DNA from 4 places in the Chitinophaga sp. 05T412 genome. Region 3 is predicted to be linked to each of the others. Evidence: riboswitches for the same ligand, from Rfam matches in the RefSeq annotation. Region 3 holds a riboswitch; each other region holds the start of a gene.
What was found. Region 3 has a riboswitch for cobalamin ahead of AC1DFM_RS18900 (acyl-CoA thioesterase). Riboswitches for the same ligand answer to the same signal wherever they lie in the genome.
Positions count from the first base shown of each region.

Region 1: it holds a riboswitch for cobalamin, as region 3 does, so the genes downstream of both, AC1DFM_RS16800 (TonB-dependent receptor) here and AC1DFM_RS18900 (acyl-CoA thioesterase) in region 3, are expected to answer to the same signal.
Region 2: it holds a riboswitch for cobalamin, as region 3 does, so the genes downstream of both, AC1DFM_RS17755 (DUF5074 domain-containing protein) here and AC1DFM_RS18900 (acyl-CoA thioesterase) in region 3, are expected to answer to the same signal.
Region 4: it holds a riboswitch for cobalamin, as region 3 does, so the genes downstream of both, AC1DFM_RS33695 (DUF5074 domain-containing protein) here and AC1DFM_RS18900 (acyl-CoA thioesterase) in region 3, are expected to answer to the same signal.

Region 1 covers NZ_JBFTLN010000007.1:71,951-78,101, reverse strand. The annotation lists gene AC1DFM_RS16805 (class I SAM-dependent methyltransferase) at 1-703, shown strand, start outside; cobalamin riboswitch at 835-1,042, shown strand; gene AC1DFM_RS16800 (TonB-dependent receptor) at 1,150-3,219, shown strand; gene AC1DFM_RS16795 (YncE family protein) at 3,216-4,367, shown strand; gene AC1DFM_RS16790 (hypothetical protein) at 4,385-5,860, shown strand; gene AC1DFM_RS16785 (DUF4465 domain-containing protein) at 5,908-6,151, shown strand, end outside.
Region 2 covers NZ_JBFTLN010000007.1:312,852-320,873, reverse strand. The annotation lists gene AC1DFM_RS17775 (amidohydrolase) at 1-671, shown strand, start outside; gene AC1DFM_RS17770 (AraC family transcriptional regulator) at 949-1,806, shown strand; gene AC1DFM_RS17765 (hypothetical protein) at 1,821-2,273, shown strand; gene AC1DFM_RS17760 (hypothetical protein) at 2,290-2,718, shown strand; cobalamin riboswitch at 2,765-2,976, shown strand; gene AC1DFM_RS17755 (DUF5074 domain-containing protein) at 3,311-4,663, shown strand; gene AC1DFM_RS17750 (hypothetical protein) at 4,749-5,246, opposite strand; gene AC1DFM_RS17745 (tetratricopeptide repeat protein) at 5,412-6,524, opposite strand; gene AC1DFM_RS17740 (RNA polymerase sigma factor) at 6,675-7,229, opposite strand; gene AC1DFM_RS17735 (FecR family protein) at 7,350-8,022, shown strand, end outside.
Region 3 covers NZ_JBFTLN010000008.1:182,528-190,549, forward strand. The annotation lists gene AC1DFM_RS18885 (TonB-dependent receptor) at 1-3,017, opposite strand, end outside; gene AC1DFM_RS18890 (FecR family protein) at 3,142-4,335, opposite strand; gene AC1DFM_RS18895 (RNA polymerase sigma factor) at 4,393-4,986, opposite strand; cobalamin riboswitch at 5,099-5,302, shown strand; gene AC1DFM_RS18900 (acyl-CoA thioesterase) at 5,492-5,878, shown strand; gene AC1DFM_RS18905 (hypothetical protein) at 5,964-6,914, opposite strand; gene AC1DFM_RS18910 (YncE family protein) at 6,933-8,022, opposite strand, start outside.
Region 4 covers NZ_JBFTLN010000025.1:18,512-26,533, reverse strand. The annotation lists gene AC1DFM_RS33710 (SH3 domain-containing protein) at 1-400, shown strand, start outside; gene AC1DFM_RS33705 (hypothetical protein) at 403-1,107, shown strand; gene AC1DFM_RS33700 (UDP-glucose--hexose-1-phosphate uridylyltransferase) at 1,356-2,453, shown strand; gene AC1DFM_RS33695 (DUF5074 domain-containing protein) at 2,494-3,624, opposite strand; cobalamin riboswitch at 3,808-4,018, opposite strand; gene AC1DFM_RS33690 (aldehyde dehydrogenase family protein) at 4,147-5,511, opposite strand; gene AC1DFM_RS33685 (gamma-glutamyl-gamma-aminobutyrate hydrolase family protein) at 5,514-6,218, opposite strand; gene AC1DFM_RS33680 (iron-containing alcohol dehydrogenase) at 6,221-7,357, opposite strand; gene AC1DFM_RS33675 (glutamine synthetase family protein) at 7,368-8,022, opposite strand, start outside.

The DNA.
Region 1 (6,151 bases), on a different contig from region 3:
GGAGCGCCCCGATATGAAGTATACGAAGCGGCTCAGGGCCTCTATTGTAGCCCGTTCCCGGTTTATTGAAGACCTGGCGAAAGAACAGATTGCCAAAGGCGTAAAACAGTATGTGCTGCTCGGCGCAGGATTGGATACGTTTGCGCAGAGAAATAAAGCCATCAGCGCACCAGTAGATATATACGAGATAGACCAACCCAATACCCTGACCTGGAAGGCAGCACGACTCCTTGAAAAAGGATACCCCATGCCCGATAATCTTCATTTTGTGCCGGTTAACTTTGAAGTGTCCTCCTGGTGGGAAGAGCTGTTGCACAGCGGCTTCCAGGTACAGCAACCCGCTTTTGTTTCCTGCACAGGTGTTACCCTTTATCTTACCCGGGAAGCAATTATAGACACGCTCCGGAAAATGATGTTGCTGACATCTGGATCATTGATAGCTATCGCCTTTTATTTGCCGGTAGCATTGCTGGAGCCGGAAGATCAGCCCCTGCTGGAAATGGCGATTAAAGGAGCTGCTGCTTCAGGAACACCCTTTGTCAGTTTTTTTTCAGAAGAAGAAATCGTCGCATTGGCGAAAGAAGTGGGATTAAAAGATATACAAACGATTTCCACGAAAGATATGACAGACCGATATTTCAGCGGAAGAACAGATGATCTGCTGCCTGCCAGCGGAGAAATATTTCTGGTAGCCAGGACCTGAACATCCCGGTGTATTTAATTTATCTAGTGTGGTGTTTTGTTTTTTGTCATCTATAGAAAGATGAGCAACAGCATTCCCCGTGCTGTTGCTTCATAATTATTCTCCTCCTTGCTCTTATTCAATAATTTATTGTACTTTCACGCCGCAATTTGGTTGCTAACATGATTTCACAATGTTAGCATTAATAGGGAATCAGGTGAAAATCCTGAGCAGACCCGCTACTGTAAGTTCTGTTATAACACTTTGACATCTGCATGCCACTGTTTTTAGAAAATAAAAATGGGAAGGCCGTTCAAAGTGAGAACAAGCCAGGAGACCTGCCATTGCAGATACGTTTAAAGCTTTCGGCGTTGAAGCTTTGAATACAGCTACCACTGAATTTATTCAGGAATTTTTTTAGTATGTCTTCCGGTGTAGTCATCGGGCGACTTCAACTATTAACCTATATGCAAAACGCATTAAAAGCGTTGCCAATGCTATTTCTAATGGCTATTGGCATTCATCTGTACGGACAGCAAACCGATCGTAGCATTACACGCGTAGATACGATGCGTGTCAGAACATTGAAGGGGGTCACTATTTCCACCATTGGATATAGAGAAGTGATTCCTTCGCAGAAATTGTCCGATGATCAGTTGAAAAGTTTGAACAGCTTTTCTGTAGCAGATGCTATCCGGTATTTCGCCGGTGTACAGGTAAAAGACTATGGCGGTATAGGTGGCCTGAAAACGGTTGATATGCGCAGTATGGGCACTAACCATATGGGCGTATTTTATGARGGTATCCAGTTAGGAAATGCCCAAAACGGACAAATAGATCTTGGGAAGTTTTCCATGGATAATATCGAATCTATCTCTGTTTACAACGGTCAGAAAAGCGAGATCTTTCAACCCGCCAAAGACTATGGCTCCTCAGGCAGCATCTATCTGAGAAGCCGGAAGCCTGTTTTCGATTCTTCCAGAACTACCCATTTCAAAGGTGTTTTTAAAACAGGTTCGTTTGATCTGATCAACCCATCTGTATTATTTGAGCAGAAGCTTTCAACAAACGTTAACTATTCCGTAAGTGGAGAATATGTTAAATCTTCCGGCCGTTATCCATACCGTTATAAAAGAGTATTTCATGACTCTCACAGTATTGCCTGGGATACCACTGCCATCAGAAAAAATGGAGATATCAATGCCGTAAGAGTAGAAGGTGGACTATATGGCAATATCAACCGGGGTTGGTGGAATGCGAAGGCATACTTTTATGATTCTGAAAAAGGCATTCCCGGCGCCATCGTTAACAATATCTGGAAACGCTCACAGCGGCAGTGGGACCGGAGCTTCTTCGTGCAAGGGTCTTACCAGAAAAATATTGTCAAAGGGTACGATTTACAAGTCAACGCGAAGTACGCTAATGACTACATGCGCTATCTCAACCCGGATACAACGTTAATGTATATCAATAATATTTTTCGCCAGCAGGAATGGTATGGATCTGTTGCCAACAAATATGCCGTGTCGAAAAAAATTGATATCAATCTGTCCACAGATGTTCAGTACAATACGCTGACCGCTAACCTGGATGGTTTTGTATTCCCTAAAAGATTCACCTCCCTCGTAGCCCTGGCCGGCGCAGGGGAATTTGGGAAAGTGAAAATACAGGCCAGTGTTTTAGGTACCTTTGTGAATGAACAGATTACCATCGGAAATACTTCTAAGGGAGATTCCGCAGCAGCAGCTCCCACGAAGCATGAAATAACGCCCGCGGTATTCTTCTCCTACAAGCCTTTTTCAAATAGAGATTTTAACATCCGCGCCTTCTATAAGAATATCTTCCGGATGCCTACTTTTAATGACCTCTATTACACGGATATTGGTAATATCCGTTTGCAACCCGAATATACCCATCAATACAACCTCGGATTTTCCTATGGGAAAAGTCGTCCGGGATCGCTGTTGAGTGAATGGCAAATCCAGGCAGATGGCTACTTTAACCAGGTCACCAATAAAATACTCGCTATTCCAAAAGGCAGTGGCATGTTTCGCTGGACCATGATGAATGTTGGGATGGTAGAAATCAGGGGAGTGGACATTGTGGGCGATATGGCTTTTAATCTTCCCAAAAATATCTTCTTCAATATAAGAGCGGCGTATACTTATCAGTCGGCACAGGATTTTACCAAACGAAAAAGTACCGAATTACAAAAGGTGACTTATGGCGGACAAATTCCTTATGTCCCCTGGCATAGCGGATCACTTATTTCGAGTATACAATATCAGTCGTGGCGACTGAACTACAGTTTTATTTACGTAGGCGAACGTTATAACAACTCCGCGAACATCCCCGTTAACTACGAACAACCGTGGTACACCAGTGATATATCTGCCTCAAAAAATATCCGGTTTAAGCACTACCAATGCCGGATTGCCGGAGAAATGAATAATGTACTCAGTCAGGATTTTGATGTAGTAACGAATTATCCGATGCCTAAACGTAATTATAAAATCATCTTATCTGTTGAGCTATGAGAACACATCCCTTATTTTTTATCGTGTTGTTGGTGTTCGTAGCTACTTCCTGCAGAAAAGAGGTGGAAGTTTTCACAAGTGAAGACACCTTGCTGGATTCGGCTTCACAAAACGGCTTTGCTGGTTTCTATCTCCTGAATGAAGGTAATATGGGCAGCAACAAAAGTACGCTCGATTATTTTGACTATACCAAAGGAGAATATAAACGGAACATTTATGCCGCCATCAATCCCACGGTGCCCAAGGAATTAGGAGATGTAGGGAACGATATTGCTATTTACGGCGGCCGGCTTTATGCGGTAATCAATGCTTCCAATAAAGTGGAAGTGATGGATGCAAGGACCGCCCGTAGAATTGGACAAATTGAAATTCCTAATTGCCGCTACATTAAGTTTGATAAAGGATTTGCCTACATCACTTCTTATGCGGGCCCTATCCAGATTAATCCCAATTACACGCAAAAAGGCTATGTCGCCAAAGTGGATACTGCTACGCTTTCTATTGTTGCCAAATGTATTGTAGGCTTCCAACCAGATGGCCTTGAAATCACGAATGGTAAAATTTACGTGGCTAATTCCGGCGGCTACATGGGCGCCGGGAGCACAGAAAAATACGAGCGAACCGTTTCTGTCATTGACCTGGCCACCTTTAAAGAAGATAAACGAATTGACGTAGCCTATAATCTCGATCACATCAAAGCAGATAAACGCGGTGACCTCTGGGTAACCTCCCGGGGCGATTATAAGAAGCTGCCTTCCCGGCTTTATTTTATTGATAAAACACTGGAAAAAGTAACAGACACCATACCTATTGCCGTGAGTAACTATTACCTGGATGGCGACTCCCTATATGTGTATAGTACGGAGTGGAGTTATATTACATACTCCAATGTTATTACCTATGGCATCGTGGATACGCGCACGCATAAGGTGGTGAGCCGCGCTTTTATCACGGATGGAACAGATAAAGAGATAGAGATACCGTATGGAATTATGGTACATCCCACCACCAAAGATATCTATGTAACAGATGCTGGTAATTACGTTTCGCCTGGCATGCTATACTGTTTTACAAAAGAAGGCAAAAAGAAATGGGGCGTACGTACAGGCGATATACCCGCACATTTTGCTTTACTGCCTAAACCTTAATCACTGAAAATTAAAGTATGAGAAACATTTTTACACTAAAATGGCTGATAGTCGTTGTGTTGTTCATTGCCTCCTGTAAAAAAGAGGAGTACCGGGCTCCCGGTATCTCTGGGGGAAACGCAGATACACTGGTACTGAATATCGGTGATAAAATTGTACTGGCGCCTAACATTACTAACCTGAAAGGAAATGATTATACCTGGTTAGTGAATGGAAAACAAATGGCGGCAGGGCAGGTAAACTATACCTTTGAAGCCGCTGTAGCGGGTAATTTCGAGGTGGTTTTTAAAGTCAATAATAAAGGAGGGGCTGCGGAACAATCTTACAAAATTAAAGTAGAGCAACCTATTGCCATATCCATAGCAGAGCAGCCGGAAGTGGCCATGTGTTCCGTAAGAGAAATCAATCCTACCATCACCGGACCAGATCGTACCGACTACGACTATGAGTGGTCCATCGGAGATTCAGTGATTGGTAAAAAAAGAAACCTGAGCTTTATTGCAACGGTAGCCGGCACCTACGAGCTGAAGTTTCGCGCCACAGTAGGCAAGCAAACAACTATTTCTTCCCGCAGCATTACGGTGAAACCGATGCAATATGTAAACAATGCATACATGGTGCTGGAGTATGCGCCCGCACCCGGTAAAAATCATAACTGGTCTATTGTAGGGTCTTCCGAATTCTGGAAGTATGGCGAAGAATATCCGCTGTCGTATAACGATTTTCTGGCCAAAGCGTCTGATATCCGGAAAGAAGATACGTATGCATCGTTGATGATCGGCTCCTGGGGCGGATCTGCCACCTTTAAATTTGATCACACCGTAGCCAACGTAGCAGGTAAGCCTGACCTGGAACTGAGAGCTACTTTTTCAAAATTAGATTTACCTGCTGTGTATGTGGCGTATGATCGTAATAAAAATGGTAAGCCGGATGCAGATGAATGGTATGAAATTAAAAATGATGATTACGGACTGGAAGATATGCCGGACTATGAAATCACTTTTACATATAATAAAACAGATACTGACGCAAGGAGAGTATACAGCTACTACAACTGGAAAGATAACCAGGATAAACCTGCATCTGGTGAAATAGTAACGAACAAAACCTTTACCAGCGCTACTACCGAAGCCGGTACTTTCTCTACCAGAGGCCTCTTCCCAGGTTTAAGCATGCCGGATATATCTACTAAAAAAGTGGTATTGCTGGATGGATGGAAAAGTAATTTCTCCCGTAAAGGTAAGCGTATCACGAAAAACGTTACCGGCGGAAACCCTTTCCAGCAGCTGCTAAGCATTGATATTGATATGGCCGTAAACAGCAAAGGAGAAATTGTGCAGTTACCAGGTATCGATTTTGTAAAAGTAGTGAAAGTCATTTATCCTATTGAACAGGATTTTATGAACGCTGGCGGAGCCACTGTAGATAGTAATATGGAAGAAGGACGCATGTTACAGGTAGCGGGGATCACTGATAAACACCTCAAAAAATAAAGAAAGCCGGGCCACCCGATTAAATATCTCACAAAAAAATAAGACTTATGAAGACATCCTTTTCTTATAAAACCCTTATAGTCGCAATTCTTGTACTGGCAGCATCCTGCTCCAAGCAAAATGATCTGTCGCCGGTGCTAACCCAACCGGAGGGAACCACTAAAACAGCGAAGGCCAATTCCTTGCTGTCTACTTCCTACACCATCACTTTTGATGGAATAGGTAGCAGCTATATGGCCGGACCTACCTCTTACGGAGATAATGCCTATTCCGCCTGGACTGGTACCCAGA
Region 2 (8,022 bases), on a different contig from region 3:
AAGTCGTGAAAATGAACATCGATTTCATCGGTGGTGTAGATCCTTATTCCATCGATGGCAGCATCGAAAAAACAATGGACCTCACCACGCAGCTCGCCATAGATCATAATAAAGGCATTGATATTCACCTGCACGAAGCAGGCGAAACCGGTATCAAAACAATTGAATACCTGATCAACAAGGCCAACGAAAATCCCGTGCTTCGTGGTAAAACCTTCGTGAGCCATGCGTTTGCACTGGGACATTTATCCGCCGTAGAAACAGAGCGCATCGCAGCGCGACTGGCAGAAGCCGGCGTTGGTATTGTATCGTCTGTGCCTTTCGGCGGTACCATCATGCCTATTCCGGTGCTGAGAAAACATGGAGTAGAAGTACTGATCGGCAACGATAATATCCAGGATCACTGGAACACCTTCGGACCGGGACACATGTTGCAAAAAGCGAAACTTATAGCAGGCCTGTACGGCTATAGCTCTGAATGGGCACTGTCCAGAACATTGGGTTTTGCCACCCGGTATGTATTGCCTTTGGATGATAAAGGTAATCAGCAGTGGCCAAAAGCAGGCCACGAAGCCAACCTGGTATTCATGGATGCCTCCTGCTCTGCGGAAGTAGTATCAAGGGTTTCGCCGGTAAAATCATTAGTGCATCAAGGAAATATTGTATTCTGATAAATGCCCGTTATCTGCCCCGTGATAAATGTTACAAGCTTTGGGATGAAAAACGCAAAGCTTCGTCAGACGGGGCAGATACCTTTGTAGTGCTTAAAAATTTCATTGATATGAAGCATGTAAAAAAACTAACCGCCCATACACCAACCACACACGCGGAACCTAAGAAGTAACCGCATGATCTTATTGAAAAAATGGATTGGCCCACCGCCAATCCATTTTTTTTGCGGTAAATTGTCATATTTTACAAGTTCAACGGGCAACTTAATTCGCGGATATGATGATATATGACGACACCGGCTATATCCCTGTTCTGGGGCTACAGGAATTCAGAAAAGGTCAGCTGGCTGGCAGGGAGGAATTCCTCTTTAATGAACTCCATGGTGAACGGCATATTGAGAAGCCGCATAAGCACGACTTTTTTATTATCAACCTGTTTGAATCCGCTAAAGGCGTGCATAATATCGACTTCCACGACTATCCCATCGGTAATAAACAAGTACATGTATTATTTCCCGGTCAGGTACATACCTGGAGTATTAAGCCCAATACAACCGGTTATCAGCTGATGATACAGCAAAATTTCTTCGAGCGCTTTGCGTCTTTTTTTCGTTATTCGTTTTCGAATTATATGAATCACCCGGTGATCTCATTGACCAACGAAAATTTTCAATTGCTGAAATATGAATTTGATGCTATCAGGGATGAACTGAGTGCGCCAAATTCCGTACAGGAAGTGATCAGCGCCAGAGCCGCTGTGATTGCAGCTATTGTCAGCAAGGAAGCCGAGAATATTTTTACTGATCTGAAAGTATTCCAGTCGAACCCCAGGCTTGCAAAATTTAATATGTTGATTGATAAATTTTACAAGCAGGAAAAGCTAGTCGGGTTCTATGCTGCGCAGCTACATATCTCGGCCAACTATTTAAATATTCTTTGTAAAAATCATTTGCAGGTGTCCGCCACTAAACTGATTCAGCAGCGGGTATTGCTGGAAGCCAAGCGGCTGTTGCAAATCACTGAGCTATCCATTAAAGAAATCGCCTTTGAACTGGGCTTTGTAGATCATGCGTATTTTTCTAATTTCTTTAAAGCCCAGGCGGGGATTACGCCCACGCAGTTCAGAGAGGGATAATAAACTAATAAAAGATGCAGCGTTTTATACTAATGATGATCATTGCCGGGTTATGTTGTTTCCAAACCGTGTTGGGGCAAACCGGGACCGTAAGCCACATATTTCCTGCCAGCCATAAAGCAGCTAAGGATATATATCCGAAAGCAACGGGTCGGTTTACGCCTACCCCCGCGGAGGCAAAACGTGCAGCAGATATTGTCAGGGAAAAGCTCCAGCAAATGAACAATAAAACGTTAAAATCCCTCCGGAATAATTGGGATTTTTATGGCAAACAGTATGTTGGATTTATCGGTGAAAACGGGAAGAAAATTATCTGGATAAATTTCTTTTGGCCGGAGGACGAACTGAAAGCTAATCTGACAAAGCAAATTATTCAGGTAGAAGATGGCGGCACTTATTATTGGAATGTAAAGGTGAATCTTTCCAATGGCCGCGTGTTTGAGTTGAGGATTAATAGCAGGGCATGATCGCAAAAATAAAGTAATGACAACGACCTATGTTTCCGAAATAGTGCATCTGATTGATAGCATCATACGAAAGGATGTATGGCTGGATTTTCATGTTTATAAATATGACGGTCATAATTTGATCATTGCCGGCAGTACTGATTTGTGTTATTACCATCAGCTGGAAATTGTATTTGAGGGCGTCTTCTTTTTTCATGGATTCTTCTCCGGCTGGCATTCAGATACCAGTCAACCGGTTTTCGTACTGCCGGATAATGTAGATGAACTGAATCTGCAATTTGAAATAGAACAGGGGTATACGCTTTTTATGTTTAAAGCAGAAGATTACAAAAACAACGTGATCGTTGCTGCCGAAAAAATATCGTTTAATACGGATACGGTATTTTACTATTTGRGTGAAAACCTGGAGCCGAATCAGCGCATAGCGGATTTTGTTAAGCGGTAACCCATTCCTCTTTTTTATCTATCCTCTTCTTTATCAGGATTTTATCGTACTTTCACGCCGCATTAGGTTTTTAGCACCCATTTCAGGATGTTAAAATTAATAGGGAATCAGGTGGAAATCCTGAGCAGACCCGCTACTGTAAGTTCTATCACAACACTTTGACATTCTACTCGCCACTGTTTTTTAGCGAATAAAAAAATGGGAAGGCCGTCTAAAGTGAGAACCAGCCAGGAGACCTGCCAATGCAGATATATTTCAAAAGCTTTCGGGGATGAGGCTTTAGATAACAACTTGCACTGAAATAATTTCAGGGTCTTATTGTTTTCATATGTCGTCCGGCCAGGCTATCGGATCATTTTGGCCTACTGTCAACTGCACTAAAGACTTGTTTATAGCGTCTTTAAGCATTGATTCGTGTGCCCTGTAGCGAATGGAATTTTTATAGCGTAACACCTGCGAATACCGCGGGGAGGGCCCTTTTTGTGAAAAAATCTGAAGAGGTGAGGAGAGGGTACAACGGAAGATCGTAATAAGGTCAGTTTTTTTAAATATCAAAATAGCATCAAGAGAACAACCATTAGTAGTAAAATTTATGAAAAAAAGCGTTTTAGCCTCCGGGGCATTGATCGCCATTGTGGCAGCATCCTGTTCAAAAAAAGATAACACTGTACCAATGCCGAATGGAACAGGCCTGCAAATTGTAAACGTGCTTTCCCAAAACAGTGTGGCGCAGGAAGATACCTTGTTCTTTAAAGTGAAAGCAGATCAGGGCAGTACCTTCGCCTGGTTGGTAGATGGTAAGGATGCAGGAGTAAGTGATACCACTTTTAAATTTGTGTCCAATGATTTAGGAGAACATATCATTAAAGTAACCGCTTCTGGTAATAACCAGCAAACATCGGCGCAAGCAGCTATTACTGTATACGGAAAATACAAATACGGCACATTTGTATTAAATGAAGGAAACATGACCACAGAGAATGGATCATTGACCTTTATCAGTCCCCGCGGCATTGTAACGGACAGCGCTTATTTTAAAGCCAATGGTACTTATCTGGGCAATACGGCGCAGGATTTATGTATCAATAACAACAAAGTGTATATCATCTCCCAAAATGGTAAATCAAATGCCATGGGAAATTCTTTTAATAATGATGGGCTACTGGTAGTGGCCAATGCGGAAACATTAAAAAAGGAAGCGGCCTACAACGACGAACTGGCAACGCTCAGCTGGCCTACACATGTGGCGGTGCTGAATGAAGAAAATGTAATTATCCGCGACAATAACGGTTTGTATCGCTTCAACACCGTTACCAAAGCACTGACCTTCATCAAGGGAACCCGGTCTGCCGCAAAGATGACCATGGCCATTTCCAATAATAAGATCTTCGCCGCTGCCGGATCAAAAGTATACGTAGTAGAAGCTAATAAAGATACCCTCACTTATGCGCTGGATATGAAAGCCGGTGTGAGTGGCGTGATAAAAGCCAGTGATGGTAACCTCTGGGTATCTACCACCGGATCTCCCGCCAGAATTTCCAAAATCAATTACAGGGACTACTCTTTAATCAAAGCCAACGATATTACTGCGGGTAGTGTAAGTGCCGGTTGGGGCGCTACGCCAGGCATTACAGCCAAAGGAGATACACTTTACTTTAGCGGCGCCGGCACCAAAATATACCGTCATATTTTTAGCATGGGCTCCACAGAATTTATGGTGGATGCAAAATCAATGGTAGAAAACGCCAATATTGTGTATAACAACATTGCCGTGCATCCGGTGACTGGCGAAGTATATATGAATACCATGAAAGGCTATGGCTGGGATTACCTGATTAATAATATCAGCGTGTTTAACTTCAGCAATAAAGCTGCTGTAAGTGCTAATTATAAGAATTACACGAATTTCCCGGCGGGAATTTTCTTTACGTACTCTTTTAATTAGGCTAGATACAGATATAATGAGACTGTCCGGAAACCCGGACAGCCTCATTATATCTGTTAAAGGTAATATAGCTCTCCAATGAAAATTATTTCCAGGTAATTGGTAAGTCCTTTAACTCAAGACTAAAATGTCCGGTACCTGGAGCTGGGTCAAAGAAGTTAATAGGCAATATTTTTAGCATTTTCACAGCGGGCAATACTTTGGATATTTTTATGACTGTTTTAAGTGGTGTATCGGTATATAGATCATTGCTACGATCCTGCGTCCCCAGTAGTACTTCTTCACTTCTATACTCGTTGCCCTCAACGTCCACAACCCGGATAGGATCGACAAGTATGCTTCTGTTTGCATCATGATTCACTAGTGTTAGGATCACATTAATCGTTTGTGCTTTTGTATTTCCTTCGCAGCGGATGAAGTGGAAGTCAATCTTAGCCGCCGTGACCGTCTTAGTAGGCGTATTAATTTGCAATGACTTCTTTAAGTATTCATTTTCTTTCTTTAGCTCATCGCAATTTGTCTGGGCTATTACGATTTGACAGGTGAATACAAAAAAACAAGACAGTACAGCAATGGGTCGCATAAATGGTTATTTAAGGGTTAGAGAACAGGTTACTCATTAATACTTGAATATAAGAAATAAAAGTAAATTCTCCTACTCCAGAAATTACCGGGTAAATGGATCTATGATGACTATTGTAAGGATAAAGAACATAAAGAGCCCCATGGATGTTAATTCCCTTATAGATTATTCTTTCATGTATTTTTCAAAAAGCTTTACCGCCCAGGATTTAAGGTCGTCATATTTGGTGTCGTCATTTACACCAATAGCCGGATTCAAATGAGTGTTCCCTTTGGTGGCGCAGAGCAGGTATTTGGGACCTTTTAATTCAACAGAGATGGGCGAAAATTCGGTTTGTACACGCAATACGGTGTTGCCATCTTTATCCATTACATAGAAAAGCTGTTTGTTATAAATTCTGCCTTTGTTCTCATTTTCGTAACGCTCATAGACGATTACATCATAATCTTTCCATTTAAACTGGTCAATACAAAAATCATCTTTCAGATGATCCGGCAGCTTACCTTTTTTGGATGCCTCATAGAGTTTGTCTTTATACGGCTTAGCCTTATCATAGTCCTTTTGGCGATAATATATCTGTATTAATTTAGGATAAACACCTATATCGTCCGGACTCAATTGAAGTAGTGTTAAATAAGAGGTGGCTGCTTTATTAAGATCTCCATGCAGGTATTCCAATAGCCCGATATTGTACAAGGTATTGATATAGGAGGGAGCGTCCTGAGGTATCTTTGATTTTGCCACATAATAGGCTTCCAGTGCCTTGATGTGCTGACCTTTTTCTGTTAGGATTTGTGCCAGCATATTATAGGCTGCGTCAGGGCATTTATCAAGCGTAGTGGCTTTGGTATAGGCTGCTGTTGCATCATCCAGTTGTTTAAGGCCATAATAAGCACCTCCCAGGGCACTATAATTCTCGGCATCATCTGGTTGTAGACTGATCGCAGTTTTAAATAGTATAATGGCTTCGGTAAACTTCTCCATGTAAAAGAAGGTCATCGCCTTTAAGTAGTAAGGCTTTGGATCTTTCGGGTCTTTGGCAATAGAGAGATCCAGGTATTTGATGCAACCCTCACTATCCTCCTTCATGAAATATGCGGCTCCTATATAATAGAGTGATTTTGCCGTGTAGTCACTTACGTTACTGGTATACTTTTTAGTAATCTCGTCAAATTGTTTGCTTTCGGATAACGTTTTCAGTTCATCCGTAATTTTATCTTGTGCCCATATTGAAAGACTGGAGCAGGTAAGCGTTACAGCCAGCAGGAATGTTTTCATCTGTTTGAGTATAGGTATAATATGGGCAAATATATAAGATCAGCTGGAAAATCAGGAGGGTGGTAGCGCTAAATATAAGTTAATACATGGCGACAGCAAGAAGAACGGAACAGGAAGGTATATTCATCGACTTTGAACGCGCCAGACGGCCTATTGTTCTTTCAGCTGCTGCCGCAGTACATGCAGCGCCTTTACAATATGCTTCTCCACGGTGCTCACTGAAATACTCATTTTATGCGCAATAGCCTGGTGCGACAAATACTGCATCCGGCTTAAGATAAATGCTTCCCTGCATTTCTCGGGCAGTCCATTGATGATATAATGTATTTTCTCTTCCAGCTTTTTGCTGTCGATGGCTGGTTCACCGGCATGAGCAGATTGATACTGTGCCTGTTCTTTCAGGGCGGCATATTGTTTTTGTCGTAGTAGCCGTTGCCGGAAGCGGTCAATCATGCCATTTTTCAGCATGGTTTGCAGATAGGCGTAAAGATGATCGGTATTTTCTATCCCTGCACGTTTGGTATATAGCCGAACAAACACATCCTGCACCACTTCCAGCGCATCTTCTCTGTTACCCAGCAGCTTATACGCGGTATTCAATAAGCGGATGAAGTAACGGTCGTAAATGGCTTCGAATGCAGTAATATCCCCTTCTTTTAGTAACCGGAACAGATCGCTGTCGGTGATGTTGGAATACGGCTTCATGTTGTTGTTCACGTGCGGAATAAAAATACTCAAAAAAAAATCACAAATGCAATAGCGGTCTTTTCTTTTCTGTTCGTTTATAGATAGGTAAGATCAAAGTATTGGGACAGGATTTATATTTTGAATAATAAGATAGATATCAAAATATTGGGTAAGTACCTGGATGGTACTGCTTCTCCGGAAGAGCAGCTAATCATAGAAGCATGGTTGGCCGAATCCGGAGCGCATGCCCCGTTGTTTGAAGAAGAGGAGTCGCCCGATGCTATCATGTACAGAGACACTGCGAAAGCCGCGGTGTTGGAAAGGATGCATCTCCGGGGAAAACCGGATAAGGAGGACGTGCCGCCTCGTCGTAGCTGGCGGGTAGTAGCGCTGCGGGTGGCTGCAGCGGCTGCAGTGCTGGGCGCTATCGTGATATGTGGTTATCAGTGGAGGAAGCCATCTCCGATGGCGATGCGGGCGAAAAAGGAAACGGTTTCCCGTAACAGAGCCATGCTGGCGCTTTTTGATGGCCGGAAAATCACATTGGAAACGTTGGCGGTGGGACAAAAAATACAGGCAGGACCAGTAACTATCTCCAAAACAGATACCAACGAAATCCGGTATCAGGTAACGGGAACGGAATTGCCTCCAATAGCGGGTATCAATGAATTAACGGTGCCTCCATCATCGCAATATATGGTGGTGCTGGCCGATGGCACAAAAGTATGGCTCAATGCCGGCTCGTCTATCAGCTTCCCTGCTGCTTTTGCCGGGGAAAGCAGGAAAGTGGGGATTACGGGAGAAGCATACT
Region 3 (8,022 bases):
GTCCATCTGTTCAGCGCTGCTTTACCAGGACCTGATTCCAGTACCAACGCGGTACCATTGTACAAGCTATAATCTAAAGCTCCCTGCAGGAAGATGTTTAATTCAAAACCTTTGTAGGCAAAGTTGTTGTTGATACCATAGATGTAATGCGGGTTGGCATGACCGAGGTAGGTGCGGTCGCTGGCATTGATGATGCCATCTGGTTTGCCATCAGGGCCACTGATATCTTTGAATTTAGGATCACCTGGTTTTGAGTTAGGCTGTGCAGGATGTGCTTCACCGGTTTTTATTACGCCATCGTACACATAGCCATAAAAAGTACTCAGTTCCTGTCCTGGCTCCAGTTTGGTAAAGTCCATACCGCGACCGCCATACAGGTTAGCCGTTTGCGTGATCACATAAGGGCGGCCACCCAGGTCTATTGCTTTCTGTTTGTTATAAGCAATGTTTAAAGTAGTATTCCAGGTAAAAGCGTGGTGGATAATATTTTCTGTGGTGATGGCTAATTCCAGTCCTTTATTTTCAACGGTGCCGGCATTGAGGGTTTGAGAGGGAAAGCCATTCCAGTCGCCGATAGGTATATCGAACAACAACCTATTGGTTCTCTTCCGGTAGAAGTCGAGCGTAGCAGAAATGCGGTTGTTTAAGAAACCCATATCCACGCCGACGTCCCACTGTGCCGTGTTTTCCCAGCCCAGGTTCTCATTGGACAGGCGGGTCATCACCGTGCCGCCGTAGCTGTCACTACCTGCGCCCAATGATACATTGGTAGGTCCAAAGAGGGCCATGTAGATATAGTTGACGTTTTCGCCTAATCGGTCGTTACCGGTTTCACCGTATCCTGCTCTTACTTTCAGGTTGGAGAATACATTCAGGTTTTTGATGAAGTCTTCTTCACCGGCTCTCCATGCAATAGATCCGGAGGGGAAATTTCCGAAGCGCGTGTTACCACCAAATTTGGAGGAGCCATCCCGGCGGAAAGTAAAGGTGGCCAGGTATTTATCTTTCAGCGAGTAATTTAAGCGGCCATAGGCGGAGGCGAGGGGAACAGGTACATCCAGGCTGATGCTGGACAGGCGTTCTGAACCAGCCTCCAGGTTATGATACAGGAATGCATCTGTACTGAATTTCTGTACTTGTGAATAGTGTCTGGAATATCTGTCTGTCTGATAAGAGACACCCGCTACGAGGTTGAAGGAATGTACCTGATTAAATACTTTTTTATAGGTAAAGTAAGCTTCTATCAGGTTACGGGTAAGTGCCAGGTCGTTCAGGCTGGCTTTACCACCTACTTTTTCACCGTCTACCAGGTCGCGGGGCAGGTAAGTACCTTCTTTTGTGGTGGTATATTCCGTACCGCCATTTACACGGAAGTTAAATCCGTCGAGGATCTGGTAGTCGGCATATGCGTTGATGTTTACTTTATTTTCATACCGGTCGTTGGTAGGTGCCAGTAACCAGGCCAGTGGATTGTCTCTTCCTTTGAACCTGGCATAGGAACCATCCGGATTGTATACAGGAATAGCAGGGGACGCGGTTAATACACCATACATCACGTTAGACGGTACGATGTTACCATCATAGGTTTTGAAGTTGGTGTAGGCGCGTGATCCGTATACGTTGGCGCCTATTTTAAAACGTTTGGAAAATTGCCGGTCGTAGTTAAGACGTATGGAGTATCTTTCGAAAGAAGTGTTTTTCAAGGCACCGTCCTGTTTAAAGTAGCTGCCGGAGAGGGAAACGCGATCTTCCGGTGTACCACCACTTACGCTGATGTTGTGACTTTGTACCATACCGGGGCGGGTAGCCAGTTTGAACCAGTCGTTGTTCCGGCCACTGGTCAGGTCTTCCGCTGTATAGAAAGCAGGTTGTCCTTTTTCGATGGCTTTGGCATTGGTGACCTGCATGTTCTCCAGGCCGTTCATTTTATCGTATTCCTTTACGATACGTTGCGTACCGTAGTAGCCATCATACTGGATGTTTGCTCTGCCGGATTTACCCCTTTTCGTGGTGATCATTACTACGCCATTAGCGCCACGGGCGCCGTAGATGGCGGTAGAAGAGGCATCTTTTAAAATCTGTATATCATCGATATCATTCGGGTTGATATCTTTACCGGTTTCAGAAGGAAAACCATCTACTACGTAGAGGGGTTCGTTGGTAGATTTGATGGAGTTACCACCGCGGATACGCACAATGGTTTGTCCGCCGGGCGCCGCATTCGACTGACTCACCTGTACACCTGCAGCACGGCCCTGGATGGCTTGTGCGGCATTGGAGGTGACACCGCCGTTGTTCATCTGATCGCTGCTGATAGAGCTGATAGAGCCGGTGAGGTCTTTCTTTTTGGTGGTACCATAACCTACTACCACTACGTCGGTCAGGTTGGACACATCTTCTTCCAGTACTACTTTAAAAGCGGTGGTGCTGCCATCGAATTTTACGGACCAGGGTTTGAAGCCTACCATGGAGAATTCCAGTGTTTCACCGGGATTAGCGGAAATGCTGAAGCTACCATCCGATTTAGTCACCGCACCATGTTTGGTACCTTTTACGGTAACAGTAGCGCCGGGGAGTGGTTGTCCTTTGGCGGTGGTAACGGTGCCATGAATTTCTACCGGTGGCGGTGGTGTGCTGGCTGGTTGTGTGGCTGTTTTGTTTTTGACGATGATAGCGCCGTTTTCAATGCTGTAGGAGAGTGGTTGGTTGCGCATGAAAATATTCAGGGCATCATTGACCGTCATGTTTTTCACCTCAATATTGCTTCTGCCGCTTTTCTCCAGTAGCGCTTCATCCGCCAGGATATTAAGTCCGGTTTGTTTGTTGATTTCCCGGAAGACATCTTTGGCAGTGGCGTTTTTAAGCGACAGGTTCACCACCTGGTTTTGTGATTTAGCCGCCTGCACCTGCATACCAGTGGCGAGGCAGAACAAGGCCAGCAGCTTACTGGCTTTCAGACGTTTGGTGGAGCGCCGGTAGTTATCATACCGGGTACAGGCATCAGTACTTAATCGCATACTTGTGCTGATTTTGATTTAGATAATTGGTTGTTAAGTTTTCTATCGTTTTTCTTCAACTGTACTCTGGCTTTAGTGCCGCTCATCGGTTGTTGTCACTGTTCATTTGCTAATCAGTAGTTGGTTATTCTTCTCCTTTGACAATCAGTTTTTTTCCGTTTATGCTATATGTTACATTATTGGCATCCAATAGTTTTAATACATTCAGCAGCGGGCTGCGGCGGCTGATCATACCAAAGAATTTCCTTGGTTTTACCGGGCCTTCGTATACTACTTCGAGATCGTACCAATGCGCAAATTGTTTGAGCACGGTGGTGAGGTCTGCGTTTTCGAAGCGGAAGTAGCCTTCTTTCCAGGCAATAATTTCATCGGTGTTGATACCGGTTATTCTTTTTTGGTTGCCATTGCTGTTGGTCTGCGACTGTTCTCCGGGCGCCAGTTGGAGGCTGCCTTTATCGCTGTTTACTTTTACGGCGCCTTCCAGCAGGGTGGTATTCACCGTGGCTTCGTCTGTGTAGGCGTTGATGTTAAAGTGTGTACCCAGTACGTCGACTGTAATTTGTTTTGTTTGTACGCGGAAAGGCCGGTGTGCATCGTGTGCAATTTCGAAATAGGCTTCTCCGGTGAGTGTTACTTTGCGTTCATCGCCGGCAAAGGTGGCGGGGAAACGGATGGATGAGGAGGCGTTGAGCCATATTTTGCTACCGTCAGCCAGTACCAGCGGGAAGCTTTCGCCGGCGGCGGTGGTGAGTGTATTGTATTGTGGAGTGGCGGTTTCGCCGGTTGTTTTTTCGTATATCAGTTGTCCGTTGTTTGTCCGGATATTGCCTTGTTGGGCCAGTTGCTGCATGCCTTTTTCGTCCAGTACAATTGTTTCTCCGTTGGCCAGGGTCAGTACCGCTTTGTTGGGTGTTGTACCGTTGACTACGAATACCGGTCTATCGGCTGCCGGGGCTGCCGGGTGATGAGGATGCCAGAACCGGTAGGTAACCGGGCCGGCTATCGCCAGCAAAACGGCTGCTGCTGCGGCCAGTTTAAGCATCCGGTATTTGCCTCCAGGCTGCACTGGCACCACCGGGGTGGCCTGTATATGCTTTAAAAGCGCCTTCCTGACCCTGTCGCCCGCATGAGTTGCCGGTGGTGCCGCCTCGGGCGTTACCTGCCGGAAAGCGGCTTGTAATTCGTTTAACAGGGTACGGTTCGACATGTCCTGCCGCAGGTAGTCCATTAGTTCAATGGCTTCCGTAGGCGTACACGTCCGCTGTTGCCAGCGGAGGAGTAATTCCTCATTATACGCGTCGTTTTTTTCGGTGGACATATCTATACTATCCGAAAAACGACTAATAGGGTGGGTGGGGATGAAAATATTTTTTTGCTATGGTTGGGTGATGACAAAACCCGATAGCAGGAAGAGGGGAAGCAACCCATCTGCGTTAGTATAAAAATAAAAGCGGATACTTTTCATGGCCATGACCATATGTTCCTTCACCGTATTCCGGGAGATACCCAGTTCTATGGCTACTTCTTCGTAGCTTTTGCTTTCCTCCCGGCATAACCTGAATACCTTTTGTCGCTGTGGGGGCAACTGACGGATGGCTTCCAGCAATAATGCTTCATACTCCTTCCATATCAGACTGGTGTCTGCATCATTTGTTTGCCGTTGTAATTCCTGCATCACCTGCAGGCGCAGCGTTTCATCGGCAGTAATCTTTTTTAACGATTTAAATACCTGGTTACGGGTAATACGATACAGGTATCCACTGAAGGACAATTCCGGATTGATACGCTCCCTGATCTCCCATATCTTTATAAATACTTCCTGTAGTGCATCTTCTGCAAAAGCAGGAATATTAACAAAGTGGAGTATGTAGGTGTAAAGTGAGGGGTAGTATTGGTTGTATAATGTGATATATGCTGCTGCATCCCCTTGCTGCAGTTTCTTCAACAGAACCGCTTCTTCATTACCCACTGGCATTGTTATTTAAAGCTAAAATAAGCAATTGGCGATAAATTTTCCGGAATTTTCTGGGGAAGACAACATCCGCTGGATTTACTATCTTCGCCACGGTTCTTTACGTATTACCATCGAAGCAAGTATTGGTTTCCGCCGAAAGGCGGGATTAAAAGGGAACTGTGTGTAAATCACAGGCTGTCCCGCAACTGTAAGTTTTGCGCAGCTCATTATACTGCAACCGGTAAATAAGATGCCACTGTTCCGCTCCGGGAATGGGAAGGTATTTGCCGGCAAAACGAGCCAGGAGACCTGCCTTTACTTCACTTTGACATTGCTTTCGCGGATTGAGGCAGGTCAGGTTTTGATAGTAGTCTTTTTTAAAACAGCTAGCTGGCTAACTGCCTGCCTGTGAATAATAATAGCCTGCTGCCTTTTCCTTTCTCCTTCCTTCCGTTAAAGTATTGTGATATATGTATAAGAGCGTGGATACTCTTTTATCACTATTAAAAACAATACCAAAATGACGATGCAGGAAAAAATGCTGAAAGCAGAGACCCGTATATTCAAAGCCGTATTTCCCAGCACAACCAACCATTACGACACCCTCTTTGGTGGCACTGCCATGTCGCTCATGGATGAAGTGGCGTTCATTACAGCCACCCGTTTTTCCCGTAAAAAAATGGTGACGGTATCCTCCGGACAAATAGATTTTACGCGGCCCATTCCTGCCGGTACGATTGTGGAATTAATTGGTAAAGTAACGGAAGTAGGCAATACCAGCTTAAAGGTGCTGGTGGAATTGTATATAGAAGAGATGTATTCTGATAGCCGGGAGAAGGCTATATCAGGCACTTTCAGCCTGGTGGCGATTGGGGATGATAAACATCCGGTGCCCATCAATAGTTAAACGGAACAAATGAGGAGGCGGGATCATGTTGTGATCCCGCCTTTTTTGGGTATTTGAGGTGTTAGTTCATAGAAATGGTCATCATTTATTTTAGATTGAGATCTTTTACACCTGTTACTTCTGTAGAAATTTCTCCCAACCAACCGGCTTCTGCACGTTGACCAGTCTGTACTTTAATAAAGTCGATACCGGTGAGTTTTACAGGGTTACCGTCTTTATCTACTGCCCAGTCGATTTTAATTCTCGCATCAGGATCGTCATTAGGCATGTTATCTGAATAGCCCCAGGAAAAAGGAAGAGATACATAGTAAGGTGAACCTGGATCGCTGGAGGTATTTTTAACATTGGCAGCAGAAAGTTTAGTGCCGGTAAACGTGATGCTGTCGCCTTTCCACTGTGGATAGTAGGATTGGTCGTGGAAGATATTTTTCGCTAGATACCCGCTACCGCCCTGGTTATCTTTCCATTTGATGTAATTCTTATCGCTGGTATAATTATCATCCGGATCTGGAGTAGGAGCCTTGGTAGTATCTGGTTTATAGTAAGTGATCTGGTAGTTTTTAATTGTTTTGGAGCTGTTGTACTCAGATCCGGCAATTTCAAACCATTCGTCGTCTGGTAATCCGTTTTTGTTTTTGTCAACGGAAACGGAGATGACGCCCGGTTCTCCGAAATTGGCAAAAGCATTGCCCAATACAACGAAAGAGTATTGACCAGGTACATTTTTGATGGTATGGTCGAAGCCCATGACTACGTAGCCACCGAAGCCACCGAGTGAAATCATACCGTTTGCCTGCGACAGCGCATCCAGTGCGTGGGCTGCCATTTTTTTATCGTCGTCGCCTTTATTCCAGGTGGGCAGGTCATTGATAAATTGTCCGGGTGCAGGGAAGTATTCAAAAACTTTAGTGACTTTGTTTAAAAAGGGGCCGGTTGGTTCCGGATCTACCKGTGTTACTGCCTGATCTTTGCTTTTGGAGCAACTGGCGGCTATCATAGCCGTAATCATACCTGCGAGTAGAAATCTTCTTTTCATAATAGTTGATTAGTGTGATTATTTATTTGCTTTCACGAAAACCATATGACCGGGGATATCTCCGGTAACGGCTGACCATTTCTTTTTCCCTGTTTTATCGAAGCAGTATAGGGTGCCGAAAGACACATAATCTTTGGCATCTGTTACAAAAAAGTCTCTGGTGGCAGGATTCACAATAATGCCATAAGGCATTCTGATGGATTTTTCTGTGCCATCTGTAATGAAGTTGGTATTGAGCAACGTTTCTGTTTTTACGTTGATCATGTTGTAGGAAACGGTCCATTTGCCGGTATTATAGCTGAACTGAGAGCCATATACAAAAGCGGTATCACCGGCGATGCAGAGGTTACTGGCGCCGATATCAAACGTTTTTTTGACCGCATCTGTTTTGGTATCAATCACAAACAGCTTCGATGGAATACTGCGATAATCGCCGCGGGAAGTCACGTATAAGTCGCCCTCACTATCCGCTTTCAGCCGATCGAGGTTGATGGCCACATCAATTTTTTTTGTTTCGGTGAAGGTGAGCAGGTCAATGACAGAAACGGTGCGATCATAATTAGGCACGCGGTAGCCACCGGAATTAGCCACATATAATTTATTATTTACCACTGCCATTTCCTCCGGTTGGTAGCCTACAATTACTTTCCGTGTTACCTGCAGGGTGGCGGTATCTACTTCTGCTACAAAGCCAATGGGAGCGGCACCATCTATTTTTACCGGCCCTGCGTAAGAGCTCACATAGGCTTTACCGTTAGCAAAGGTGATATAGCGGCAGTTGAGGATATCGATTTTTCCGAGGCGTTTGGTATCGGCTACGTTCATCACTTCTACCTTGTTGGATACGTTGATAACGGCGTATAGTTTGCTGCCATAGATCTGGATGTCGTTACCCACATCTCCTAATTCTTTTACTACCGTTGGATTTCTTTCGGCATATATATTTTTTGTATAAATGCCGGTGGTATAATCGAAATAATCGAGGGAGGCTTTATTGCTGCCCATATTGCCTTCATTCAGCAGGTACATGCCTACATAAGGTGCATTGGGTTCCGGTGTGGTTACCGGTGTGATCACCGGTTGCACAATGGTGTTTTCCTTTCTGCAG
Region 4 (8,022 bases), on a different contig from region 3:
TTTTTTTAAGAGAGCGGCAGATGGAAGTTATAAGCCAGTCAACAAAGATGCGGATTTAGATACTCAATTCGCTACTAAATTGAGAAGAAGGATATTTGATTTAATGCAGCCATACCCTGATTACAATTTGGGGGTAAGCGATCAACTAATCGGAAAGGGGCTTATTCTTACTGCCTTGGGGAAATTAAGTGTGTATGAACAAAAGGATACTGCTTCCCGGGAGTTAAGCCAATTAAACAGAGGTGATAAGGTGGAATACTTGCAATCCAGCAGGAAAACCGGTAGCTGGAACGGTAAACGCTGGGTATGGTACCAAATTAAGTGGAAAGAAAAGGTGGGTTGGGTAATTGGTTATCCGGGGTTTTTATTAGAGGAAACAGATGAATTTCAAGTAGATTAAGGATGAAGAGATTGCTTATCATATGCTTCATACTAGTCAGCGCCATGTTTTGTGTGTGCAATAGTAGTGGTGAAAGAGACAGTACGCAGGGAGTAGTAGATACAATGATAAAGTCACAGCAGCCATCAAGGGATACTTTACCAACTGTAAACCGCGTAGTTGTAAGTACTACTGAAAACGATAACATGAACTTTGAAGAAGACTCCAATTATGGTATTGGAGATGATGATGCCTTTACTGCAGAAGATTTCAAAGTATATCGGATAAAAAATGACAGCACATCCCCGGCTTTACGGGGAATGAATGATTATAGTTTGACTACCGCAGTAACAGGTAGTTTTAGCGGACGAGACACCATTATACTGGTTATCTGGTTCCCGGGCCTGGTAAATTCCGAAAGAAAAGATCCGCTGATATCTGTAAGTGGGTTAAGTATCTTCAATGGAAACAGGCACAGTTACCAGTTGTGGAAAGAATCAGGAGGTATAAGGAAAATGTCGTTAGCTATCAACCAGCAGGTGTTGGATACGGGCATTATTTTGCAAAATACCTACAAGCACCAGTACCTGGATTTTTCGTATAAGACCCTTTATAATTTCAGTGGGCATAGAGATACGATTAAAATAATAGTAGAAGATATTTATCCGGAGAAGGATAATGAGTATAGTATCAGTGAGATAAAGCTGGATGCGATAAGGTACTATTAAGCCTTTATATTTTTTATGAGGCATAGATGAAGAAGCCAGTATTTTGGCTAACCCGGGACCATGCCCGCCAACCAGTCCGCCGCTGCAATTGCCTGACAAAAGAATGATAAGAAGACGCCGGATAAGGGTTCTCCAGCCTGATATTGTCTAAAAGACATAAATATTTTTTGCCTAAAAGTTGCAACTATTATTTTTACGCGTATTTTTAACGCTTATTAACCGATTGACCATAAATACCCTTGGTAAGTATGGTTGTCGAAATCAACGCAGCACCGTCATTTATGCAAGAATTCCAGTTAGAAGACCACCCTCACCAGCGGTTAAACATATTAACGGGTGAATGGGTATTAGTATCGCCACATCGTACCAAAAGGCCATGGAATGGCAAAGTAGAGAAAGTAAATAAGGAGCCCTTGCCTGCCTACGATGCCGGCTGTTATCTCTGTCCCGGCAACGACCGGATGGGTGGCGACCAGAATCCGGATTACACCGAGCCCTTTGCCTTTACCAATGATTTTGGCGCCCTGATGGCAGACACGCCTGCTGGCGTAGAACAGGTAGATCAGCTGCTGCATGCACGTGGCGTAAAAGGGATTTGCCGCGTGGTTTGCTTTTCTCCCCGGCACGACCTGACCCTACCTCTGCTGGACGTAGCAGATATCCGAAAGGTGATTGGATTATGGGAAGATGAATTCCGCCAGTTATCCGCAGATCCGGCTATTAAGTATGTGCAGATTTTTGAAAACAAAGGGGACATCATGGGGTGCAGTAACCCTCATCCACACAGTCAGATCTGGGCAACCAGCGATTTGCCGGCAGAACTGATTAAAGAAACATCTCACCAGAAAAAATACTATGAGGCTACCAGTAAAAGCTTACTCCAAAGCTATATTGCGCAGGAGTTAGAGAAGCAGGAACGTGTGCTGGTAGAAAATGAGCATTTTGTAGCACTGGTGCCTTTCTGGGCAGTATGGCCTTTTGAAACCATGATTGTCAGCAAACGTCATGTACCGGATATGACGCATTTTACAGAAGATGAAAAACAGGCATTAGCGTCGATTCTGAAAATACTGGCTACTAAGTACGATAATCTTTTTGAAACGTCCTTCCCTTACTCCGCGGGTATGCACCAGGCGCCTGTGAATAGCGGTGAACATCCGGAGTGGCATTGGCATATGCACTTCTATCCGCCATTATTACGCTCTGCGTCTGTGAAGAAATTCATGGTAGGATATGAGTTGCTGGCCAGTCCACAGCGTGATATTACGCCGGAATGGGCCGCTAAGAAATTACAATCCCTCTCCGATGTACATTACACTTTGCTGGAAACGGTAAATGCAGGATAATAATAAAAGGCTGACGATTTCGTCAGCCTTTTATTATTATTTATTCATGAAACACCGGCATAGCAGGGAAGTACCAGCCGTTGTACGTCAATGTTTTTTTCAGGGTAGTAGTGGTGGCATCGTAAATCAATACACGGTTGATGTTACCGGTCATTGATCCGTTGAGGGTGGTGGCTACCAGTTCATTGGTTTCTTTGTTATAAGCAGCGCCTGCACCATAGAAATACTGGCCGGTAGGCAGCGTGATAAATGGTGTAGTTAAAGAGGCTGCATTGCCAATTACATAACGATACAATTGGGTACCGCCGGCAAAGCCGTTGTTACGCACAATGTAAATAGCACTTTCCTGCGTAGAAGCGCTGATGCCTGCATGACGCCATGCACCCCATGGAGACGGTACGGTGAAGCCCAGTTTTACCGCTGTGCGGGTGAGTGTAGCGGGATCAATACGCACCAGGGAATCTGCTGTGGTAGCATATACTGCCCCATCTTTACCAGCCGCAAAGCCAAGGTTAGCGGCGCCGAATTTTTTTACTACCGCGTAAGTGCTGCTGTTCAGTGCTACGATACCATCTGTTTGAGATAATACAAAAATGTAGCTGCCGAGTTTCAGCATATCGCCGGTATAGCCGGATACGCCACTGATTTTAGTACCTACTGCCAGGGATGGTAACGTAATAGGATATACGCCATCGGCAGCGCTCAGCAAGCCATGGGTAGCGTCTACGCCGAGGAAGGCATGTCCATCGTTAGCAGGGAGGGTACTGATGCGACCTGTTTCCACCATGCTGCCACCATCGGTAACTACCAGCGGGCCGCCTGCTTTTACCACGATGTATAACTTGTTGTTGAAGAAGGTAGCAAATTGCAGTGTGTTGGAGGCGCCGCCTAATGCGCCCGTAGGGTTTTCCAGTTGATATACATTCTGTACCAAACTATCACCACTATACGAATAAAAATGAAGGTCGCCGGTGCCATGCCCAAACCAGCCTTCGTTGGCAATAAAGAACCCATTAGCATACTTGCCGGTGATCAATGAGGCGGTAACACCGGTTTTAGTGTTGACGTCTAACTTTTGTAATGAGGACGATGTTAATGCGTCTTCTTTTTTACAGGAAGCGATCAATAGGGTAAACGCTACAAATAAGCAGGACAATAACTGTTTTTTCATATAATACTTGTTTTGATTGATGACATACCTTTCCCTGTCCGGATGGTTGGTCCGGAAAAAAACAACAAATCAAAAGGCCGATGTTAGTACATCTGCATAAGGCGCCCTGGGGTAAATAATACTTTACACAATAGAATATATGCCGTTAGGCTTACATCCCTGGCCTTTCACCCGAAAGCGCTGAATGATTGTTTACAGCTGGCAGGTCTTCTGGCTCTCCTGCTTTTCCGGTAACCTTCCCATCTGCAGTTGGCAGACAGTGGTTTGGAGTATCCGGAAAAAACGATTCATTCGAAAATGAATGCAGGATCACAGCTACGGGGATAGCTCCGGTATTTCACCGGATTCCCTTTTAATCCCGCCAATGGCGGGAACCAATTGTGGATGCAAACGTACGGGAAATGGAGCATAAAGCAAAAAGCATAAAGCAAAAAGCTATTGTCGCGCATGATCATTGCGTATATTATTAACGCTTTAATCACTCGCAACAATAGCTTTTTGCTTTTTGCTTTCAGCTTTCGGCTAAGCCTTCATTTGCCATGATTTTGTTCTCGTAAAAGCGCGTATTCCCTGATGCGACAACGTTGCACCAAACCCCGAATGTTTTCTGCCCGCCCAGGGTAACCCGGCAGTAACGCGGTCGCAGCAGTTCCAATAACCAGTGCCACTATTTACCTGCGACAGAATTTCTTCTGCTCTCGCCTGGCTGTTGGAATATACAGATGCGGTCAGGCCATAATCCGTTTCATTCATAAAGTGTATGGCATCTTCATCTGACTGTACTTTCATAATACCGATAATGGGCCCAAAGCTTTCCTCCTGCATCACTTTCATTTTGTTGTGCACATGTACCAGCACGGTGGGCTCAAAGAAGTTGCCATCATGATCAATGCGTTTTCCTCCCAGCAATAAGGTAGCGCCTCTGATCAGCGCATCTTTTACCTGTGCTTCCAGTACCTCCAGTTGTTCCGGCCGGGTTAAGGCGCCAAAGTATACGCCTTCATCAGTAGGAAGACCCAGTTTCCACGAGCGCACAGCTTTTACAAATTCAGCCACGTATTCATCGTATACTTTTTCGTGTACGTATATCCGTTCTACGGCGCAGCAGCTTTGTCCGTTATTATAGAAGGCGCCATCGGCGGTAGCTGCAGCTACTGCGGCGATGTCGGTGATATCATCTGTTACATAGAGCGGGTCTTTACCTCCCAGTTCCATTTGGCAGGGCACCATTTTCTGCGCTACTTTTTCATAGATGGATTTCCCGGTTTTATAGGAGCCGGTAAAGAAGTAGCCATCAAAGCGAAGGCCCAGCAGTTGTTCGCCGGCATACTTGCCACCGATGCCTACTTTAAAAGCATTTTCATCCACGCCGGCTCTTACCAGCAAGGTTTCTATTTGTAAAGCAGTGAGGGTGGCATATTCAGATGGCTTGTACAGCACGCTGTTGCCGGCCAGTAGCGCCGGAATAAACACGTTGACGCCTACCAGATACGGGTAGTTCCAGGCAGAAATATTACAGATCACGCCGAGCGGTTCGTACGTTACTTTCTCTTTCAGTGTATCCGTATTCGTTACCCATTCGTCTGCCAGGTATTTTTCAGCATTGTCAACCATCCATTGGATGCGGGTTCTGGCGCCATTGATTTCATTGCGCGACTGCTGGAGTGGTTTTCCCGTTTCGGAGGTGAGAACGGCGGCTAGTTTCTCGATATTTTTTTCCAGCAGGTCACTGAATTTACGGATGATTTTTATACGCTCGGGTAAAGGTGTTTTTATCCATTGAATTTGTCCCATGCGGACCTGTGTATATTTGTTCATCAGAGAATCGTCCGTATCGTCACGCAGGGTTTTAATGGTTGCTCCTGTAGCCGGATTAATGATTTTCATGGTTAATGGTTTCTTACTGCTTGAATAAATTGTGCTTTGATTTTCTGTGAAAGCGGGTTCGTTTCTTTGTTGGGCATTCTTTCGGGATGCCATTGTACACAAAGCATAAAAGCTTTGTCGGTTTTATCTTCAAACTCGATGCCTTCAATAATATTATCTGCCGAAGTAGCGCTGATCATCAGGTTGCGGCCCAGGTGACCGGGATGAATAGCCTGATGATGGGCACTGTTTACCTGTCCGCTGGTGACACCGGTAATGCTGTGTAGCAGCGTGTTTTCGCGGATGGTAACGTCGTGTATTTTATCTTCGGTACCTTTTTTATGGATGCTGTTGGCGGCTTCGCCGATGTCTTCATATACTTTTCCGCCTTCCAGGATATTGATATATTGTAACCCTCTGCAGATGCCGAGCACAGGAATGTGCTGCTGCTGCGAGTATTCATAGATCTGTTTTTCAAACGCATCTCTTTCCGGTGAAAAGTGCGCCGGCTGATGCGGATAAGGAGTGGTGCCGCCATAATAGGAAGGCAATACGTCTATACCGCCTGTCAGTACAAAACCATCGCAACCGGGAATGTCCTGTATGTTATGATCGATATAAGAAAGGATGACCAGCTCCAGGTCTTCACCCAGTTCTGCTGGCGTGAACCAGCGTTGATAATTAGGGGCGCTGGCTTCCGTTAAACTGATCCCTATTTTTTTCTTCATAGCTACAACGCGTTTAAGTATAATTGTTTGAAGTCTTCCCGACTCACCGGTTTAGGGTTGTTGGGATGTGCGAAGTCGGCCAGTGCCAGATCTGCGAGGGTATCTATATGTGTCTCTTTCACGCCTATTTCGCGGAGGTGATGCGGAATGTTCACCTGGCTGTTGAGATCAAAGAGATACTGCACTACCGCTTCGCCGGTTTCTTCTTTCAGTTCCAGGGTTCTGGCAATGCGACGGAATTTGTCTTCAAATCCGGCGATGTTAAATTGCATGCCGTAAGGAATATTCACCGCATTGGCGAGTCCGTGATGCGTATCCAGCAAGGAGGACAGCGGATGCGCCAGGGAGTGTACCACACCAAGGCCTTTCTGAAAAGCGATGGCGCCCATCATGGAAGCCATCAGCATATTGCTTCTGCTTTCCAGGTCCGGTTGATTGGTAGCTTTTACCAATGATTTATTAATGAGATAGATACCTTCTAAGGCAATGCCATCGCACAGGGGATGTGGATTCTTTGCCAGGAATGCTTCCATGTTATGGGTAAGCGCGTCCATGCCGGTGGCGGCGGTAATAAAGGGCGGTAACTCCATGGTGAGCATGGGGTCTGCGAATACAATTTTCGCCATGAGTTTAGGCGAGAACAATATTTTTTTCTGATGGGTGTCGTCGTCAGCAATGATAGCGCTCCTGCCCACTTCACTGCCGGTGCCGGCGGTGGTAGGAACGGTAATGAAATGAGGAACGTCGTTGGTAACGTAGATGTCGCCGCCAATGAGGTCATCGTATTTAAAGAGGTCTTCCCGGTGGTGGATGCGAAGTACAATAGCGCGGGCCACGTCTATGGCGGCGCCGCCGCCGATGCCGATGATGCAGTCGCGCTGCGTGGCATCCCATTGCTCGGTGCCTTTATATACATCGCTTTTTACCGGGTTTTTGTGGATATCGCTGAATACTTCCACCGACAGCTGATGAGCGTGCAGGTCGGCCACAATGCCTTTGAAAAAAGAGAGGCTGGCCACGGTGGGGTCAGTAACGATCAGGGGGCGTTTAAGGCCGTTTTTCTGCAGGTATGCAGGTAATTCTTTGATCACGTCTGCACCGAAACGGATGGTGGTTGGAAAGTTGTACTGAAATGCCATATGCTGCTGCTTAGATGATTTCGAAATATCTTTTAAGTTCCCAGTCGGTGACTGCTTTAGCGTATTGTTTCCATTCCCATTCTCTTGTTAAGGTAAAATGTTCTACGAAATCAGCGCCAAATAATTCTTTCGCCAGGGCAGAGCCCTTCATTTGCTGTGTGGCGATATGAAGGTTCTGAGGTAATACACCATTACTGGTATCTTTGTACCCATTGCCGATGGTCGCTTCTTTCTCCAGTGACAATTTATTTTTCACGCCATACAGTCCTGCCGCGAGGCAGGCGGCTAATGCGAGATAAGGGTTGGTATCTGATCCTACTACCCGGGTTTCAAGACGGGTTGCTTTGGGGTTGCCCGGTAATGCCCGCAGGGCCACAGTTCTGTTATCAATGCCCCAGGTGAGTGTAGTAGGCGCCCAGGCACCTTCTACCAGTCGTTTGTAGCTGTTGATGGTAGGCGCTATCATCGGGAGTATCTGCGGGAGGCAGTGTAGTTGTCCTGCGATATAGCTTTTCATCAGCGTACTCATTTTGCGCGGATCTTTCTCATCGTAAAATAAGTTGTGTTGATTATCGGCATCCCATAAGCTTTGGTGTACGTGACCGCTGCATCCGGGGAGATTTTCATTGATTTTGGCCATAAAAGTGGCCAGTATACCATGTTTG